4 regions of the Bacillus jepli genome follow, and region 1 is predicted to be linked to each of the others. Evidence: riboswitches for the same ligand, from Rfam matches in the RefSeq annotation. Region 1 holds a riboswitch; each other region holds the start of a gene.
The links. A riboswitch is a leader RNA that binds a small molecule or an ion and turns the genes downstream of it on or off. The one in region 1 is predicted to bind S-adenosylmethionine.

Region 1 (4,908 bases):
CGAATGATAGAAGCAGGGGTAGAAGGCGTTGAATTCATTGCGGTGAATACGGACGGACAAGCCCTCAATCAATCAAAGGCAGAGGTCACCATTCAAATTGGGGCAACATTAACGCGTGGTCTTGGAGCGGGAGCAAATCCGCAAATTGGGATGAAAGCTGTTGAAGAGAGTGAAAAAGAAATTGAGGATGCACTAAGAGGGGCCGATATGGTCTTTGTGACAGCTGGAATGGGCGGTGGCACTGGAACCGGAGCAGCACCAGAAATAGCAAGAATTGCAAAGGAATTAGGTTCTTTGACAATCGGTGTTGTCACAAGACCATTTCGATTTGAGGGTCGTAAACGAGCGGTCAATGCAGATGCGGGGATTGATGCAATGAAGGCAGCCGTGGATACCTTAATCATCATCCCGAATGAGAAATTATTGGAGATTGTTGATAAGCGTACGCCTATGATAGAAGCATTCCGAGAAGCCGATAATGTACTTCTTCGCGGGGTTCAAGGGATTTCCGATTTAATTGCTGTCCCTGGTTTAATTAACCTGGATTTTGCAGATGTAAAAACAGTTATGTCCCATAGGGGAACGGCTCTAATGGGGATTGGAATGGCAAAAGGGGACGAGCGTGCGGTTGAGGCAGCACATAAAGCAATCAATAGTCCACTTCTTGAAACATCGATAAGTGGCGCACGTGGCGTGATTTTAAATATTACAGGTGGTAGAAACTTAAGTTTATTTGAAATTCAGGAAGCAGCAGATGTGATATCGTCTGCAACACACGAGGATCTCAATATGATCTTTGGATCGGTCATTAATGACAATTTAAAAGACGAAATAATTGTAACCGTCATTGCTACAGGATTCACGGAAAACTAAAGGAAAGAGGCACCTTTTTGAGGTGCCTCTTTCTGTTATGGTAGAAGATAGCCAGCAGCTAGAAAAATGCTATACCAATCTTCACGGGTTAACTGAACTTCACTTGCTTTCACGGAATCCTTTAAGCGGTTAATATTCATGGTTCCGATAATTGGCTGCATGTTGGCCGGATGACGTAATAGCCATGCAATCGCAATCGTTGTATTGGATACACCGTATTTTTCAGCAATTTCATCAATTTTTTGATTTAATTCTGGGCATTTTTCATTGCCAAGAAACGGACCTTCGAAATAACCATATTGGAATGGTGACCAAGGTTGAATGGTAATGTCATTTAATCGGCAAAAATCGAGCACATCTCCATCACGGTTAATGGATTGGTCAATTTGCATATTTGATGAGACGCCGTTTGCAATCATATGAGCATTTGGTATGCTTAGCTGCAATTGATTGGCAACGATTGGTTGCTTTACATATTTTTTAAGCAATTGAATTTGCATTGGTTTTTGGTTAGATACTCCGAAATGACGAACCTTACCTGAGGATTCTAATTTGTCGAATGCTTCAGCAACCTCTTCCGGCTCAACAAGGGCATCTGGACGATGTAAAAGTAAGACATCAAGATAGTCCGTTTTGAGTCGTTTTAAGATTCCATCAACAGAATCAATGATATGCTCCTTTGAAAAATCAAACATTCCTTTTCGAATGCCGCATTTCGATTGAAGAATGATCTTTTCTCTCACGTCATCATTCATATGTATCGCATCTGCAAAGATTTCCTCGCAAGTACCACCACCGTAGATATCAGCGTGATCAAAGAAATTTGCTCCGATATCTAATGCCGTTTGTACAAACTTTTCTGCCTCAGGCTTTTCCAGAGAGTTAATTCTCATACAGCCTACCGCAACAACAGGTACCTCTAACGAGCTAGTTCCTAGTTCTATTTTTCGCATCTAAGGTTTACCTCCATTTTTTGAACTATTTTACCGTTTCCCTTCTCTAGTGTACATTTTTTCAAACTGATTAGAAAGTCACAAAAAAAGTGTTCCCCCTAGCGTAGGAGGAACACTTTCTTTCGTTACGCTACGTTTGTAGCTGTTTTTGTCGCTTTTTTGTCGTTAATTCGTTTTGTAAGGTAAGGTACTGCGAATCTGTCTACACCGTAGTAGTAAGTTGCAGCGCCTGCGAATAAGAGAATGATTGCTACTGTGTAAAGTGTTGGGTTAGTGCTTGTTGTACCAGCAAGTAAGAAGTTAAGGTTCATGAATGCACCTGCAAGTAATGCTGGGATGGTTGCAAAACCTACAATTAAACCGAGTCCTACTAAGAATTCGCCCCAAGGAATGAGTACGTTGAATAACTCAATGTTTGGTACGGCAAATCCTTCAAGGAATGCTGCATACCAGCCTTGTACTGCTGGGTGATCTCCACCTGCATTTGCAATGGCACCTTGGATAAAACCACCTGCATCAAATCCACCTGCTGTTATTTTATGAAAACCAGCTTCTATCCATTGAATTCCTAACCATACACGTAATACTGTCCAAATAACTGCCATTTTAGGTCCTTTTAAGAATGTTCTCATCTTAATCTCCCCTTATAATTAATTTGTGAAACTCTTCACAAGTGGTTGTAAAAAAATATGAGTGCGTTAGCTGCCAGCTTTAGTAGTTAGTTTGTGAAGTTTTTCACTAACTTTCTACACTCTTAATATACAGCGGATTTCAGGTAAAAGCAATAGGCTTCACAAATATGACACAAATGATTTTTAGGTCTTATTTTAGTAGCTGAAACATAGGAATAAGGGGGTTGATTAATAATTATAATAGTATTCAAAGAAAATAAAATATTTTTAAAAGTGTTTGACTTTTGATTTTTCACATACTATAATCCTTTTATAAAGCAAAACAGAGACGTACTAATTGAATAAAGAACTCTTATCCAGAGCGGTGGAGGGACATGGCCCTACGAAACCCGGCAACCTTCAAGGTAATTCTTGAAAAGGTGCTAAATCCATCAGGTATGATTACCTGAAAGATAAGAGGAGGAAAAAGCCCTCTTCTTACTGAAGGGGGCTTTTTTATCGTAATGGGGATAAAAGTTTGGAGTTACATTGGTATAATCCTCAGTTTTCCGATTGGGATATTAGTAGAAAAGGAGAGGGAGAAATGAAGAAACTAAGTGCCGTTTTGATCACTGCTTTGTTATTTATCGGAATTGTAGGTTGTTCTAGTACCTCAGGTAAAGCTAGTGAAGGGAATGAAAAACCTGAGAAGATCGTCTTGGATTATGCTTTTTACTCGCCAACAAGTCTTGTATTAAAAGAGTTTGGTTGGGCTGAAAAGGCATTCGAGGAAGAAGGAATTAAGGTTGAGTTTGTTCTTAGCCAAGGAAGCAATAAAGCACTTGAATTTTTGAATAGTGGAAGTTCAGACTTTGGTTCATCCGCAGGGGCTGCTGCTTTAATGGCTAAAGCAAATGGTGCACCGATTGAAGTTGTTTATATTTATTCAAAACCAGAGTGGACAGCATTAGTAGCAAATAAAGACTCAAAGATTCAACGTGTAAGTGACTTAAAAGGGAAAAAGGTCGCCGCAACGATTGGGACTGACCCTTATATTTTTCTATTGCGTGCCTTAAATGAGGAAGGGCTAAGTCCTTCAGATGTTGAGATTGTGAATCTGCAGCATGGAGATGGAGCAAGTGCTTTAACATCTGGTCAAGTAGATACATGGTCTGGATTAGATCCTCACATGGCAAGGGTTGAATTGGAAACAGATGCGAAGCTTTTCTATCGCAATGCTGATTTTAATACGTATGGGACCTTAAATGTCCGTTCGGAATTTGCTGAAAAATACCCTGAATATGTTGAAAAGGTTATAGAAGTTTACGAAAAGGCTCGTACATGGGTGCTAGAAAATCCGGAGGAAGCTGCGGAAATCCTAGCAAAATCCGCAAATATTGATATTGAAGTAGCAAACAAGCAACTAAATGAACGTAATGATTTTTCTAATCCGGTGCCTGGTGAAGCACAAATTGAGGCTTTAACGGAAGCCGGTAAGGTTCTCCAAGCACAGAGTATTATCAAAAAAGACGTCGAATTAGAAAAATTGGTTCAAGAATTGATTAATCCGTCATTTGCTCAAAAAGTAATAAAGCAATAAGAGGAGGCATTATGAACATAAAAGGTGGAGCGGTATCTAGACAAATAAAGGTGAAGTCGAAAACTCAGTTTGTTTTATCAGGAAATGTAAAAGTCATTCTATTTGGAAGCATCATACCTGCCATTTTGCTTGTGGTTTGGCAGTATTTAAGCCATATCGGTGTCCTTGAAGCACATCTTATGCCTGCACCTACGGTCATCCTAGCAAAAATATTTGAATTTGCTGGAGATGGGAGTCTTTGGGGGCACATTGGAATTACTTTATATCGAATCTTTTTTGGTTTTCTTATTGGGGTAGTAGCTGCTGTACTATTTGGTTCATTGGTTGGCTATTTTCGAATTGCGGAAGCATTATTAGATCCAATGCTTCAAGCGTTCCGTTCGATTCCATCACTAGCATGGGTTCCCCTTTTTATTCTTTGGATGGGGATTGCTGAACCTTCAAAAATTACACTAATTGCGGTCGGAGTATTTTTTCCAGTTTATTTAAACATCGTGTCTGGCATTCAGGGTGTTGATCGAAAGTTGATTGAAGTAGGAAAAATTTATAACTTCTCTACGTTCGATTTAATTAGAAAAGTCATCTTGCCTGCATCCCTTCCATCTTTTTTAGTAGGGATTCGAAGCGGGCTAGGACTAGGATGGATGTTTGTCGTTGCGGCTGAACTAATGGGGGCTAGTCAGGGGATTGGGTATTTGCTTGTCGTTGGCCAAAACTCCTATTCTCCAGAAACGGTCATTGCTAGTATTGTGCTTTTTGCGATTCTAGGTAAAATATCGGACTCTATTTTGAAGAAAACAGAGGAAAAAACGCTTCATTGGCAGGATAGCTATGTAAAAAAGGCGTGAAAGGATGAAAAAGAATGCTGGCA
Region 2 (4,908 bases), 360 kb from region 1:
GCGGTAATTTCAGGTACGCGCTCAATTAGTTTTGCATCCTCATTTGTTGTCGGGTTTTTATCATACAAACCATCTATGTCAGATAAAATCACTAGCTGGTCGGCATCTACTAATCCAGCAACCTTAGCCGCCAACGTGTCATTATCGCCAAAGTTCAAACGCTCAGTTGAAAGCGTGTCATTTTCATTGACGATTGGAATTATTCCTCTTTCTAATAAAACATTTAAGGTGTTATGAACGTTTTGGTAACGTGACTCATCTAAAAAATCGCTTCTTAAAATCAAAATCTGTGATGCCACATATCCATGTGATAAAAAAAGATGGGAATAGGTTTCGATTAATAGCCCCTGACCAATCGAAGCTGCTGCCTGTTTTTCCGGCAATGAATCAGGGCGCTTAAGACAGCCGAGTTTTCGATACCCCGCAGCAACTGCCCCTGATGAAACAAGGACAACCTCATGCCCTGCATCTTTTAGCTGAGCTATTTCATTCGCTATTTTTTCTAGCTTTCTCTTACTAATTTCTCCATGACGGCTTGTTAATGAGCTACTTCCTATTTTGATAACGACTCTCTTTTCTATGGACATCCGATCAATCCTTATCTTTTTTTGTTTTGATTGCCGGACGAAGCGTTTATCGCCGGTAAAATTATAATGTTAAACAGCCTGAACCTTTTTGGCAGTCTTGCCCTCAAGCTGCGAACTTATCTCATGTGAACGCTTTGCTGCATGTTTAATAGCTTGTGAAATCGCCTTGCCACCGCCATTCTTTTCTAATGCTGCTAAACCAGCGGCAGTCGTTCCGTTCGGTGAAGTTACATTTTCCCGTAATGTTGATGGCGTTTCACCCTGTTGCTGGACCATTTTGGCTGCGCCAACAATCATTTGCGCAATAATATCCCTTGATAGGTTTTCTTGTAAGCCTAACTTTTTTGCGGTTGCTTCCATATGTTCCATAAGGTAATAAATATAGGCTGGCCCACTGCCTGCTACTCCTGTAAAAACATCCATTTGCTCTTCGGGAATTTCATACACTTCACCAATGGATTTGAGTAATTCTTCTGCTAGAATCATATTTTCATTTGTCGTATAAGAACCGGCTGATATAGCCGTTGTAGACTCTCCAATCATGCTAGATGTATTCGGCATTACCCGGATCACCTGTTGCCCCACTGGTAGATATTGCTCCATATAGGTTGTAGTAATACCCGCTAACACGGATAAAACAAGTTGGTTTGGTTGAAGTGAATCTTTGATGGACTGTAATGCAGTTTCTGCATCTTTAGGTTTCATTGCGAGGACAATAATATCGATATTTTTTAGGGCTAGATCTTGGCTTGCTATCCCATTAATGTTATAAATAGCTTCTAACTGTTGTAGTCTTTCCGTATTTGTTCTGTTGGTTACAAAAATCTGTTTAGTTGGGACTTTTCCAGCTGCGACAATTCCTGAAATCATTGCTTCTGCCATGGATCCTGCCCCTATAAAAGCAATCGTTTTTTCATGTAACATCAAATGTCTCCCTTGTGGTAAATTTTAAAACATAGTACCTATCGTAACATCTTTAAAATCATAAACAAGGGATTCCCGGAAAGTCATATGCATATGATTCAATTAGTTAGTGTAAACGCTACCACGAAAAGCTAATCACATCTAACCATCTGATACGCGCTCAAACCGTCGCTTAGGATAATATTTGAAGAATGGACAAGAGTGTACGGGTTCGAATGTCCCCATTCGCGGTAATTAGAAATGGTTCTTTTGGTATATAGGATTATCTGATTTAACTAAATTGCCTCATCTAAAAATATCAAAATTATTCCAGTATATATTTTTTCATATTAAAAAATAACAAAAAGATATCAAATATATTGACAATTATATTCTACGGATGTATAGTGTGATTTATATTAAAAATACTTCTTATCAAGAGAGGTGGAGGGACTGGCCCTTTGAAGCCTCGGCAGCGGACAATTCGTACCGTGCCAATTCCAGCAAGTTACTTGAGAGATAAGAAGAGGATACTGGAATTGACTTTCTGCCCTCTTCTGTCTGAAGAGGGCTTTTTATATTTTCATAAAATAATATTTTCTGATTTTAAGAATAATAATTTGCTATTCGGAAATGTTGAGGAAACTTTTTTAAGGGACAAACGAAAGGAGATCAAAAATGATAGAGTTTCAAGATCTGATTAAGGTATATGACAGCGGCGGAAAGAAAGTGCACGCTTTAAATAACGTCAATTTAAAAATTAACAAAGGAGAAATCTACGGGGTGGTCGGATTCAGCGGTGCCGGCAAAAGTTCATTAATTCGCTGTGTGAATTTCCTTGAACGTCCTACCTCAGGAAAGGTCATTGTTGACGGTCACGACCTAACAACTCTTTCCGAAAAGCAAATTCGCGAAGTAAAGAAAAATATTGGGATGGTATTCCAACACTTTAACCTTTTAAATTCAAAAACAGTATACGCGAATGTCGCAATGCCACTTATTTTAAGCAAAACACCAAAGGAACAAATTAAAAAACGTGTTATAGAACTGCTTGATTTCGTCGGCTTAGGTGATAAGGCTGATGTTTATCCCGACCAACTTTCTGGAGGGCAAAAGCAACGAGTTGGAATTGCTAGAGCATTAGCAACACAGCCTTCGATTCTTCTTTGCGATGAAGCTACCTCTGCGCTCGATCCGCAGACAACAAGCTCCATCCTGCAATTGTTGAAAAAAATCAATCAAGAATACAACATTACGATCTTAATGATTACTCATGAAATGTCTGTGATTCGTGAAATTTGTGATCGTGTAGCTGTCATGGAAGCAGGACAAGTGATTGAAGAAGGAACTGTCTTTGATGTCTTTTCCGCACCTAAGACACAAACCGCCCAAAACTTTGTCAGCACTGTCATGCACGATCAAATTCCTGAGTCCATTTTAAGCATGATTAATAACAACCAGGGATCACTGAACATCTTCCGAATAAGCTTTGTCGGTCAATCAACAGGAAAGCCGTTTTTATCACAACTCGCAAAGAAGTTGGATATCGATATCAACGTGCTGTTCGGTAGCATCACAGAGCTTCAAGGTATCCCATTCGGTAACTTGATTGTGGAAATTCAGGGGCCTGACGCAGAGGTAAAACGCGCTTTAACGTATATGCAATCACAACAAATAAGCTTCAAGGAAGTGACATCCCATGCTAGTTAATACGGAACAAATCATCGAAGCGCTCATTGAAACGATACAAATGGTGGCCTTCTCCTTTATCTTTTCAATTATTCTCGGGTTGCCACTCGGCATTCTACTATTTGTAACCCGCAAAGGTCAGATACTTGAGAATCAGCCGGTTTTTACCGTTGTAAATGCAATCATTAATATTTTCCGTTCCATTCCATTCATTATTTTACTGGTAGCAATCATTCCGGTTACCCGGTTGATCGTTGGAACATCAATTGGAACAGCTGCTGCAATTGTTCCGCTCGTATTTTATGCCGGACCATATATTGCCAGATTAGTAGAAAGCTCATTACTTGAAGTGGACGAAGGTGTGCTTGAAGCAGCTAATGCGATGGGAGCAACTCCCTTCCAAACGATTTTTCGATTCTTACTTCCCGAAGCGCTCAGTTCATTAGTCGTAAACTTTACAATTGCGACAATCGGGCTGATTGGTGCATCTGCCATGGCAGGTACTGTCGGTGGTGGAGGAATCGGGGACCTTGCGATTACCTACGGGTACCAACGCTTTGATACTACTACAATGATCATTACCGTTGTCATTCTGATTGTGATGGTTCAAGGTCTACAATCATTCGGCAACGTCTTATCGAAAAAAATACGAAGAAGATAATCTAGGAGGAAACGTATCATGAAAAAATTATTCTTATCCATTCTTTTACTTACATTAGTCATCTTTACGGCTGCATGCTCTAACAACAGCGCTAGCGATAAAGAATCAGAAACAAAAAAAGTTAAAATTGGCATCACAGGTACTGACACACGTACATGGGATTATGTAGCTGAAAAAGCCGCTAAAGAAGGTATCGAAATTGAGCTTGTCTCATTTAGTGACTATGTTCTACCAAACACAGCACTTGCTGATAACGAAATAGACGCGAACTCATTCCAGACGGTTGCTTACTTTGACCAATTTATTGAAGAACATAATCTAGACCTTGTGCCAATTGCAACAACTTATCTTGCCCCAATGGCTATTTACTCTGAAAAATTGAAGGATGTAAAAGAGATCAAAGACGGTGCGAAAATCGCTTTACCAAATGATGTATCTAACCAAGGAAGAGCCCTTTTATTACTACAAGAAGCTGGGTTACTTAAACTAGTTGATAATTATGATGGTCTAGGTTCAATCGAAGAAGCAGTTGTTGAAAACCCTAAAAATATTGAATTAATTCCAACAGCTCCTGCCCAAATTCCAAGAGCTCTACCTGATGTAGATGCAGGTATTATCAATAACGGATTTGCAAGAGATGCTGGGTTAAATCCAATTGAAGACTCTATTTTCCATGAAAGTGAAACAGCGATTGACTATCTCAACATTATTGCGGTAAACAAGGAAGATAAAGACGACAAGACCTTAAATCGAATTGCTGAACTTTTCCAAGAGGAAGATACAGCTGATTTTATTAACAAAGAACATGGCGGTACACTAATCCCAACCTTTGTTCCACTTGAGAATATTGGCTGGTAACTACCAAACCTAGAGGGAAACTTAGTTTCCCTCTTTTACATAATAAAGGAGGAAATACTCATGACCCAGGTAATCACTCATTTAACAGAAGCAATCACTGCAAATATTGATACGAATAAAGAACGCTATATTGAAACAAGTCACAATATCCATGCAAACCCAGAGATTGGCAATGAGGAATTTTTCGCCTCTGAACAATTAACGAAGATT
Region 3 (4,908 bases), 3.6 Mb from region 1:
ATTGATTTCCATCTAATACCAAGAGATAAAGGTGGCATTTTCTTATTCTTTAATAAAAATGATGAGCTTCTTTTTGTTGGAAAAGCGCGAAACTGCGTCAAAGAATAAAAAAACATTTTGAAGATACGGTTTCTCCGATTAAAATGCACAGAGACGAAGTGCATAAAATTGATATTTGCATTGTAGAAGACCCAATGGAACGAGAAATTTATGAAACTTACATCATAAATAAACTCCGATCCAAATATAACGTTGATAAAGTCTTTTATTAAAAATATAGGTGCCAGTCCCCAGTGCGGTAGTCATTTACCGTTCGGGGGTCTGGTCCTTTTTTTTTAGGTATAAAAATATTAAAAATTCGACAATCTTCGGGTGGCCACTGTGACGGAACACGGAACTTTGACGCTTTTAAAAAAAATTAGGCGTTTTTCTCAATTTGGACGAAATGCTCACATCAGTACAATCCCCTTTTTCTTCCTTTTCATAAGTTAGTAATAAAGAAGAAAGGATGGATGTATGATAATGGGAAAGAAATGCAGTTGTAACTGTAACTGTAATTGCAATAACTTATGTAGTTGTTGTGATTGCATGATAATGTCATCAAAACCCGGACGGAAAGGTCCCCCTGGTGAAAGAGGACCAACGGGTCCACAAGGCCCCCAAGGGATTCAGGGTCCAACAGGTCCAACAGGCGATCGAGGTGCTACTGGACCACAAGGCGAACCCGGTCCACCAGGTATTCCTCCATTAATTAATTCTGATACTCCATGTCAGTGTTCTTCCATATTTACAATTAATCAGGAAATCACACTTGAATTTAGAACTTTCGGTGATGATGTGCCTCAGATTCAAAATCAAGTAGGGAGATTAACGTTTGCAGGTAATCTTTGCCCAAGTTGTACGAATGTGGGTAATAATTTTTCACTCATTTTTACAGACTCTGATTCTTCGGATGGCATAGCAAGCTTCTCCTTTATTCCTCTTTCTATAGAGGTAGTCCAATGTATAGAAAACTTCGTTGTTAGCGATAGGATACCAAGTACAACCTATCAACAAATAAGTGCATTTGGATTATACACCCCAACCATTGGATCACCTAGGTATGCTACATTTTTTCTTGTTTTCCTAGAAAACAACACCCCAGATGAACCCGACTTAATGTTCTTTTCTATAGAAACAATTATTGTTGGAACAACACTTCGAATAAATTCAGTAGGTGATCCAAATTGGGAGGGAGCAATTCCTATACCAGATAGTAGCTTATCTATAAATATGTGCTCAGAATAAAACAGAAAATATGTATTCTGGGGCCTGATCATCAACGCAGTAATGCTTTATGCGTTGGGGGTTAGGTCCTTTTTAATAGGTATAAAAAGAGGAACAGAGGGACGGTTTCAACGTTTCGCATTGAAACGCCGGAACTGCCCCCTCGTTTTACAATGTGTATTGGGTTATGGAAGATGATAAAATGAATATTAGAAGCGCTACCAAAGTTAATAAAACCTGTAAACTAGGAATCTACGACACTTTTATTGAGAAGGAGGAAATAAAGTGAGCTATGAAATTATCACATTACCTGGCTATCGGGCAGTGGGATTAAAGTGGGAAGGGACATTCTCTGAGATTGTACCGAATTTAAAAAACGTGATTGGGCAAATGGAAGAACGTGCCATTGAGTTAGATGACAAGCTGAACCCTCATGTTCAATTAGGTCTATCTTATCATGTAATTGAAAATGGTTTCGCGCATTATGCAGTATATGAAGTAAGTGATAGTCAGGAAATTCCTGATGGGATGATTGAAATAAAGGTTCCTCAATTGACTTATGTGAAAACAACACATCACAAAGGAGAGGATATACAAAAGACCTATACGGATCTACATGAATGGCTATTTGATAGTGATTATTCTGCATATAGGGAAACAGGTGTAGTTTACTATGATCCATATATGCCAATAAAACATGAACATTATCCATTGGATCGCGACCCTAGTGATCCGCACTTTGATATTTTTATACCGATTGTTAAAAAGTAAATCGACCCAACGTTCACCATGAAACGCGGTAACAGTCCCTCGTTTTTCCAAGACCTTTTCAGAGGAGAGTGAGATTGTGAAAGACAAAGAGATCATCGACGTCTTTGAACAGGCAGAAATAAATTTACTCGTAGAGCTGCGAATGGGAAATGGTTTCCAAGAAAAAGAATATGAAAAGTTAGTGAAGGCACTCACTGTCTGTGCAGATGAATGGGAGAGTCGTGCAAGTATACCGGGAGAAGTCGTCCATACTTTAGTTGGACTATACGATGAACTGTACAACTTTTCATTCATATATGGTGATGAAGAATCAGTCCGCATTAAGAAAGCAGCCGAAAATACCAAAAAGCTGATTCAAAGATGTACGAAAGATAAGGGGGAAATAGAACCCGAAAAAGCCAGAGTGATTGCCAAGGTAATTGAGAAAATCAACGAAAACGGAAATTTTTTTAAAAAACTTCAAAATGGCAAGGGACTGGATGAACAACAATTTGAAAGAATCTATCAGGAATTATATGAAATTATCGATGAGGTTTATTCGTGGGAGGAAATTCCAAAAGTTTTGGTAAATATTTTGATTGATTTTCGTGAATTAGATTTGTTTGTCGGTCAATATCAAGATGAGTTCAAACAACCAGAAGAGGCAAATAAAATATATGATGCGTATGAACGTATTTTTAGTTTAATTACCGGTTGAACCAGAGAGAGAGGAGAAACATAACAATTTGATATACAAATAGCTACATATGAGACCAGTGACACTATGTACAATGATGAGAGCCTGCCCTCTAGTGCATTAAAGCATTAATGTGCATGAGGTCAGGCCATAAATTCCCTAAATATCTTACCTTTCCATAAATACATATCCTAAATAATTTCCAGAACCTCGTATGATCTGAAGACCTTGTTGCTCTAAATCCCTCCAAATTTTTCTATCTAGGGCATACGGACCTCTTTGTTGAAGGGTTGTTAACTCTGTTTCAGTGATTGTAAGTTGGTAAGAGTCTAGTTTACCTAAAACAAACAATACATAGTTCTCGAGCCTCACGACAATCACTTTACCATCTGGATCCCATTCCTGCAGCTCTTGTTCAATGCAAGTCGCAACATGAATCAAAAATTTCTCTTCCTCCATATTTTTTGACATCATTCCTCTTAAAAATCCTGAAGTATTCATCTTTCTTCCTCCTAAACTTTAAAATCAATAAGGTACAAGAAGAAAACAATGAAAAAGGCTCTTCATTGCATATGAACACAACAAAGAGCCCTAAGCCGATCGTCATCATTCAAAGCAGTGCTTTGCTGGTTGGAGCACCTTACCAATTGGCAGGTTGCTGTGAAGTCATTGAGCCAGGACTCTAGTTCACTCTTGATAACCTTATTGAATTATATATAGTATAACTGCAACCATTATGTATCGTCAAATGAATAACTGTGATGTTCCATTAATATATATAAGATTTTCCACCATTAAGTTTAGGAACAAGGCAACTATCCAAATGGAAAGCTTTCACGATGACTTTGACCTTTACTTTACGCTAATTAAGGCACACCCTCCATCAGGGACACGTGAAATCAATCAAAGTATTGGTAGCCTGCAAAATGTGCTAGGAAATCTAATTAAAATTCCTCATAAATCGCAGGATCCTGATTGGCAATCCTCCCATCCAGGAGGTTTTGGGATATAGAAGTTGAGTTAAGGATGAGAGTGTTTTCTTAATGTAGTTCAACCGATTACCATTATTTTTAGGAGAAAATGAGTTAATTTAATAGCACTCACTAATGTTGAATTCTGGTGACTGTCCCCCAAGTGTGTCATGCTTTGCTGCACTTGGGGCTGGTCTTATTTCTTTAGATTAGATCGGTATTAAACAAGACCTTATTCAAGAAACTACACTTTAAAAGGTATTAAATGCTAAAATGATATGTAGATTACACTATTTTACATTTAAATGTTTTTAAAAATATAGAGTTCATTAAAAGTGAGGCATTATTGTAGTGATTATCTATAACGAAACGTCTAACAACTTTATCAACCATATCTATGAGAACAAAATTGGATACGTACTAAAAAAGAACTTATATAAGCGAATGAACAAGGTGGTCTCCGATAGCGAGCTTCGTTCATGGGAGAATTCTCTTCCACAGATGGCAAGAGTTATTAGGGATGCAGAACTAAAAGAGGATACTCATGTCTTACTAGAGTACAAGCTCCCATCTACTCAAAAGCGAATTGATTTTATAATCACTGGTCAGGATAAAAAAGGAAAGAAAAATGCAATGATAATTGAATTAAAGCAGTGGCAGAAGGCTAAAGTAGCTGAGGGAAATGGAATCGTAACAACTTTTCTTGGAGGAAGGGAACGTGAAACGGTCCATCCATCATATCAAGCTACTTCGTATAAGCGGTTTCTGCTTAATTTTAATGAATCACTGTACACTGATACTTCAATTCAGCTTTCTTCATGTGCATATTTGCATAATTATATTCAGAATCCAACTTACGAACCATTACTTGATCCAAGATACACGATGTATTTAAAAGAGTCTCCACTGTTTTTTCAGTTTAGTGATAGGGAATTAGCTAAAAGAATTAGAGAAACGGTTGCGGAAGGTAATGGTGCTGGGATTGCAGAAGCTATAGAGCATGGGAGGATTCGTCCTTCTAAAAAGCTCGTAGATACTGTGGGGTCACTAATAGAAGGAAATGAGGAATTTATTCTTTTAGATGAACAAAAGGTTGCATTCGAAAAAGTGGTTAGCATGTATAACAGGTTAAACAAATCAGAAGGTCAAAAGCATGCGATTATAATAAAAGGTGGACCTGGGACAGGGAAGTCAGTTATTGGACTCAACTTAATGAGTTATCTG
Region 4 (4,908 bases), 1.2 Mb from region 1:
TGGAAAGGATGTTTTGCTCAGGCAATATATAGTTCATCACTGAGAATATTGATTTTTTAATTTCACCTGCATACTCCGTTCCCCCTATTAAAACTGTTCGTTTTTCGAAGGAAATAATGATAAAGGTTTCAGAACGAGTACCATCGACTTCAGGATCTGCCTTGAAATTTGGTGCACTAATGACTGTGAATTCAGGTTGATGTGTTTTTAAGTCTTCTTCAGTTGGTCGAACAAACAGTTGTTGGGAAAAAAGATTATGCCATGCATATTCGTTTATCACTTGGATTGGCATACGTACTTTTTTATCAGCACCTGCATACCCATTGAATACAAAAATTTCATCTTTTTCTTTCAAATATGAAAGCACTTTTGTGTAAAGGTTTTCAAATGCAGCTTCAGAAATTGGTGTATTTACCTTGCCCCAGTCAATTCTATCTTTCGTAGATGTTTCTTCTACGATGTATTTGTCTTCTGGTGATCTTCCTGTATATTTCCCAGTTGTTGCACATACAGCCCCAGTCGAAGTAAGGATTCCTTCTTGTCTAGCGAGTACTTTCTCAACTAAAATAGGAACAGATAGGTTATGATGTACATTTTTTCCATTCACTAATGCTACTAGCTGCTCATTTGAAACTTCAACTGAATTCATGTAAAACCATCCTTTACCTTTTTTTATATAATCAAAATTTACAATTAGTATAACACATTAACGAAAATAGTCTATACTATTTACGTATTTTACGTAACATATCTTTAAAAAGTGCGTACAGATTTAAAAATAGTCCGATATAATTCAAGTGATTGGATATATGTCTGTTTCGAAGAAAAAAGTTGACACATTTCCATAGTATTTTTTTCTAGTTTTGGTTGACATGAAAAGCATGACTACGTTATGATAATTCATTGAACGGATACTCTCTTATCCCGAGCTGGCGGAGGGACAGGCCCGATGAAACCCGGCAACCATCACTTTTTTACATATCAAGGTTATTTTTGAGAAACCTATACATAAATGTAGGTCTGGTCTCCGTTGATAAAGGTGATAAGGTGCTAACTGAGCAAGGTATGTCCTTGATCGATAAGAGTGAAAGGCGAGAAAAATGATAATACCTTTCCTCAAAATAATGTAGGGAAGGTTTTTTATTTCTTTAATGAGAACAATGTTACTTAAAGCGTTTATATGTGTTCACCACAGATAACTAGTCTATTTTTATACTGTATTAATGGTTGTTAATATAGGATAGAAAATCGTGAAGGTAACAATACTAAGGGAATGAGTACCGTATCAATGATTGTCAGAATTTGAGTATGACTTGATTCTGAATCCGAAAAAGGAGGAAGCGTTTGTGACAACTAGACGCCGTTTATTTACTTCTGAGTCTGTTACGGAAGGACATCCAGATAAAATCTGTGACCAAATTTCAGATTCTATTTTAGATGCCATCTTAGCAAATGATGCAAATGCACGCGTAGCGTGTGAAACTTCTGTTACAACAGGTCTTGTACTTGTTGCGGGAGAAATTACAACCTCTACATATGTAGATATCCCAAAGATTGTCCGTGAAACGATTAAAGAGATTGGTTATACTCGCGCAAAATACGGATTTGACTACGCAACATGTGCTGTTTTAACATCAATTGATGAGCAATCTCCAGACATTGCGATGGGGGTTGACCAAGCTTTAGAGTCTCGTGAAGGTCAAATGACAGACGAGCAAATTGAAGCGATTGGTGCAGGGGACCAAGGCTTAATGTTCGGTTATGCATGTAATGAAACAAAAGAGTTAATGCCTTTACCAATTTCGTTAGCTCATAAGCTATCACGCCGTTTAACGAAAGTTCGTAAGGATGAGATTCTTCCCTATTTACGTCCCGATGGAAAGACTCAGGTAACAGTAGAGTATGATGAGAATAACAATCCTGTCCGTATCGACACAATTGTGATTTCAACACAGCATCATCCGGAAATCTCATTAGAACAAATTCAGCGAAATCTTAAAGAACATGTAATCAATCCAGTTGTTCCAAGTGAACTCATTGATGAAAATACAAAATACTTTATTAACCCAACTGGCCGATTTGTAATTGGTGGCCCTCAAGGGGATGCTGGTTTAACTGGTCGTAAAATTATTGTAGATACGTATGGTGGTTATGCACGCCATGGCGGTGGTGCATTCTCAGGTAAGGATCCAACTAAGGTTGACCGTTCTGCTGCATATGCTGCACGTTATGTTGCAAAAAACCTTGTGGCAGCTGGATTAGCTGATAAATGTGAAGTTCAGCTTGCATACGCAATCGGTGTTGCTCAGCCAGTTTCTATTGCTGTTGATACTTTCGGAACAGGAACAGTATCTGAGGATGTTCTTGTAGAATTGGTACGTAATAATTTTGATTTGCGTCCAGCCGGTATTATTAAAATGTTGGATCTTCGTCGTCCAATATATAAACAAACGGCTGCATATGGTCACTTTGGTAGAAACGATCTTGATTTACCATGGGAGCGTACGGATAAAGCAGAAGCTCTTAAGGCACAAGCTGCAAAATAAGAATTGAAAAAGCTCGCCGATTTGGCGAGCTTTTTGTTCGTACCTATTTTTCACTGTCTAGCTCCAGGCGCTTTTCTTTTTGTACTTGTTTATAATGCTGCCCCTTTTCAACATATTCACGGCGTATTCTAGCCATGTCTTTTTTATCCTCATCGTTTAGTTCACGAATCACCTTAGCAGGTCTTCCGAAGGCAAGAGTGTTGGGCGGGATTTTTTTACCTTGTGGAACGAGGCTTCCAGCACCAATAAATGCACCTTCACCGATTTCAGCACCATCAAGAATAATCGAACCCATCCCAATTAGAGCATTTTTACGAATAATTGAGCTATGGAGGATAACCTGATGTCCAATTGTGACATCATCTTCAACGATTAAGGGGTTATTGGGGCTTTGATGTAAGGTAGAATTGTCCTGGATGCTCACTCTTTTTCCAATAACTGTCGGTGCTACGTCACCTCGAATTACGGTATTAAACCATATATTTGTTTCCTCACCGATTTTAACGTCCCCGGTAACTGTTGCATAGTCCGCAATGAATGCAGATTCCGCAATTTCAGGATATTTCCCTTTGTATAGATAAATCATAATAGGTACCCCCACTTAATTGTTTGATATTCGCTGAAATATCATTTAATGTAAGTGTATCAACTTTCACAAGTATCGTAAATCAACATATATTCGATCTATCTAAATTTGAGGTGATATCTTTGGTACCAACACAACCAATTAGTTTAATGAAGAAAGTGTATCGTGAGGTATTTCCAATTGTCCATCGTGAATTAGCTGTTTGGAAAAAGAAAGCAGAGGAGATTCCAAATGAGGAGCTTCGGAAGCAAGCATTGGCAAGTATTCAAACAAAAACCTTTCACTGTGAAGGTGGGTCTATCCTCGCATTATTAGCAGAAGAAAAAATGGACGAATGCATCCGGTTTATTGTTGCTTATCAAACAATTAGTGACTATTTGGATAATCTATGTGATCGCAGTACCTCATTAGACCCTGTCGACTTTCGTTCGCTTCATGATTCCATGCCAGATGCATTACGGCCAGGGCAACCAACAACAAATTATTATCAGTATCGCGATGAACAGGATGATGGTGGCTATTTACAAAGCCTAGTCTTAACCTGTCAGGAAGTTCTTCAAAACATCAACCATTATGATAAAATCTCTACTTATTTACAGGAGTTAGCAGCCTATTATTGTGATCTGCAAATACATAAGCATGTAAGAGTAGAAGAGCGTGTACCAAGACTTGAAAACTGGTTTAAAAGTCATAAGGATCATCTCCCAGGTATGGAATGGTATGAATTTTCAGCATGCTCAGGCTCAACACTAGGCATTTTTTGTTTAGTGGCTTATGCGTTTCATGAGGAATTCAACCAAGAAATTGCCGTTAAAGTTCGAAATGGATATTTTCCTTATATACAAGGTCTTCACATCCTTCTTGATTATTTCATCGACCAAGAAGAGGACCGTCAAGGCGGGGACTTGAATTTCTGTTTTTACTATCCACATGAGAATGAACTTGTGGCTCGTCTTAAGCATTTTATTATTGAAGCAGATAAGCATACAGCCGGATTGCCAAATGAGAAATTCCATCGAATGATTAATCGAGGATTATTGGGTCTCTATTTATCAGATGAAAAGGTACGAACACAGAGAAATGTTTTAAAAATTGCAAAGAAAATCATTAGACTTGGTGGGAAGACGTCGTTTTTCTTTTACGTGAATGGACGGGCTTACCGCAGGCTACAACATGTAATTGGATAAAAAAAGATAGAGCGAGGCTCTATCTTTTTTCGATAGCGATAATAAACGGCGGATTATTCATTTGATTCATAAAACGATACATTAAAACATGTGCACGTTGTTGATCAAGTGTTGAACAGTACTCTAAAAGGCGATCTCGCTCGACTGCTCCTTCTTCGTGACCGTGATACACCACAAGGACAATAATACCCTCAGGCTTCATAAGAGTAAGTAATTGCTCTATCGATTCAATCGTAGAATCGGGCTTTGTAACAATTTCCTTATTTCCACCCGGAAGATAGCCCAAATTAAAGACGGCACCAGTAATTTTACCATGAGCCTCTGTCGGTATTGTTGTTAAAAGTTGATTATGGCTTTTATGAAACAGGATAACACGATTGAGTAAATCCTGCTCATGCAGTCGGGAAGTTGTACTTTCGATTGCTTCTCTTTGTATATCAAAGCCGAAAACATGTCCATTATCCCCAACTAATGACGCTAACATAGCGGTGTCATGCCCATTTCCGATCGTTGCATCAACGGCATAATCGCCTTCTTTAACTGCAAGTGTTAGTAAATTCCGTGCAAATGGAAGAATGCGGTCTATTTT

Region 2: another riboswitch for S-adenosylmethionine. It lies ahead of ABC371_RS04160 (methionine ABC transporter ATP-binding protein); the one in region 1 lies ahead of ABC371_RS06030 (aliphatic sulfonate ABC transporter substrate-binding protein).
Region 3: another riboswitch for S-adenosylmethionine. It lies ahead of ABC371_RS24475 (hypothetical protein); the one in region 1 lies ahead of ABC371_RS06030 (aliphatic sulfonate ABC transporter substrate-binding protein).
Region 4: another riboswitch for S-adenosylmethionine. It lies ahead of metK (methionine adenosyltransferase); the one in region 1 lies ahead of ABC371_RS06030 (aliphatic sulfonate ABC transporter substrate-binding protein).

What each region holds. Positions count from the first base shown of each region.
Region 1 covers NZ_JBDFMO010000001.1:1,177,652-1,182,559, forward strand. The annotation lists partial or broken gene ftsZ (cell division protein FtsZ) at 1-867, shown strand, start outside; gene ABC371_RS06020 (aldo/keto reductase) at 909-1,826, opposite strand; gene ABC371_RS06025 (DoxX family membrane protein) at 1,952-2,458, opposite strand; SAM riboswitch class I at 2,808-2,917, shown strand; gene ABC371_RS06030 (aliphatic sulfonate ABC transporter substrate-binding protein) at 3,042-4,037, shown strand; gene ABC371_RS06035 (ABC transporter permease) at 4,049-4,885, shown strand; gene ABC371_RS06040 (ABC transporter ATP-binding protein) at 4,900-4,908, shown strand, end outside.
Region 2 covers NZ_JBDFMO010000001.1:816,760-821,667, forward strand. The annotation lists gene proB (glutamate 5-kinase) at 1-587, opposite strand, end outside; gene proC (pyrroline-5-carboxylate reductase) at 657-1,511, opposite strand; SAM riboswitch class I at 1,920-2,016, shown strand; gene ABC371_RS04160 (methionine ABC transporter ATP-binding protein) at 2,169-3,200, shown strand; gene ABC371_RS04165 (methionine ABC transporter permease) at 3,190-3,840, shown strand; gene ABC371_RS04170 (MetQ/NlpA family ABC transporter substrate-binding protein) at 3,859-4,698, shown strand; gene ABC371_RS04175 (M20 family metallopeptidase) at 4,759-4,908, shown strand, end outside.
Region 3 covers NZ_JBDFMO010000001.1:4,807,176-4,812,083, reverse strand. The annotation lists partial or broken gene ABC371_RS24495 (nucleotide excision repair endonuclease) at 1-272, shown strand, start outside; gene ABC371_RS24490 (hypothetical protein) at 595-1,287, shown strand; gene ABC371_RS24485 (GyrI-like domain-containing protein) at 1,552-2,037, shown strand; gene ABC371_RS24480 (hypothetical protein) at 2,114-2,734, shown strand; gene ABC371_RS24475 (hypothetical protein) at 2,882-3,214, opposite strand; SAM riboswitch class I at 3,314-3,416, opposite strand; gene ABC371_RS24470 (DUF2075 domain-containing protein) at 4,036-4,908, shown strand, end outside.
Region 4 covers NZ_JBDFMO010000001.1:2,327,839-2,332,746, forward strand. The annotation lists gene pckA (phosphoenolpyruvate carboxykinase (ATP)) at 1-649, opposite strand, end outside; SAM riboswitch class I at 917-1,085, shown strand; gene metK (methionine adenosyltransferase) at 1,347-2,546, shown strand; gene ABC371_RS11985 (gamma carbonic anhydrase) at 2,590-3,132, opposite strand; gene ABC371_RS11990 (tetraprenyl-beta-curcumene synthase family protein) at 3,282-4,319, shown strand; gene mnmM (tRNA 5-(aminomethyl)-2-thiouridylate-methyltransferase MnmM) at 4,339-4,908, opposite strand, start outside; gene mnmL (tRNA modification radical SAM protein MnmL/YtqA) at 4,908-4,908, opposite strand, start outside.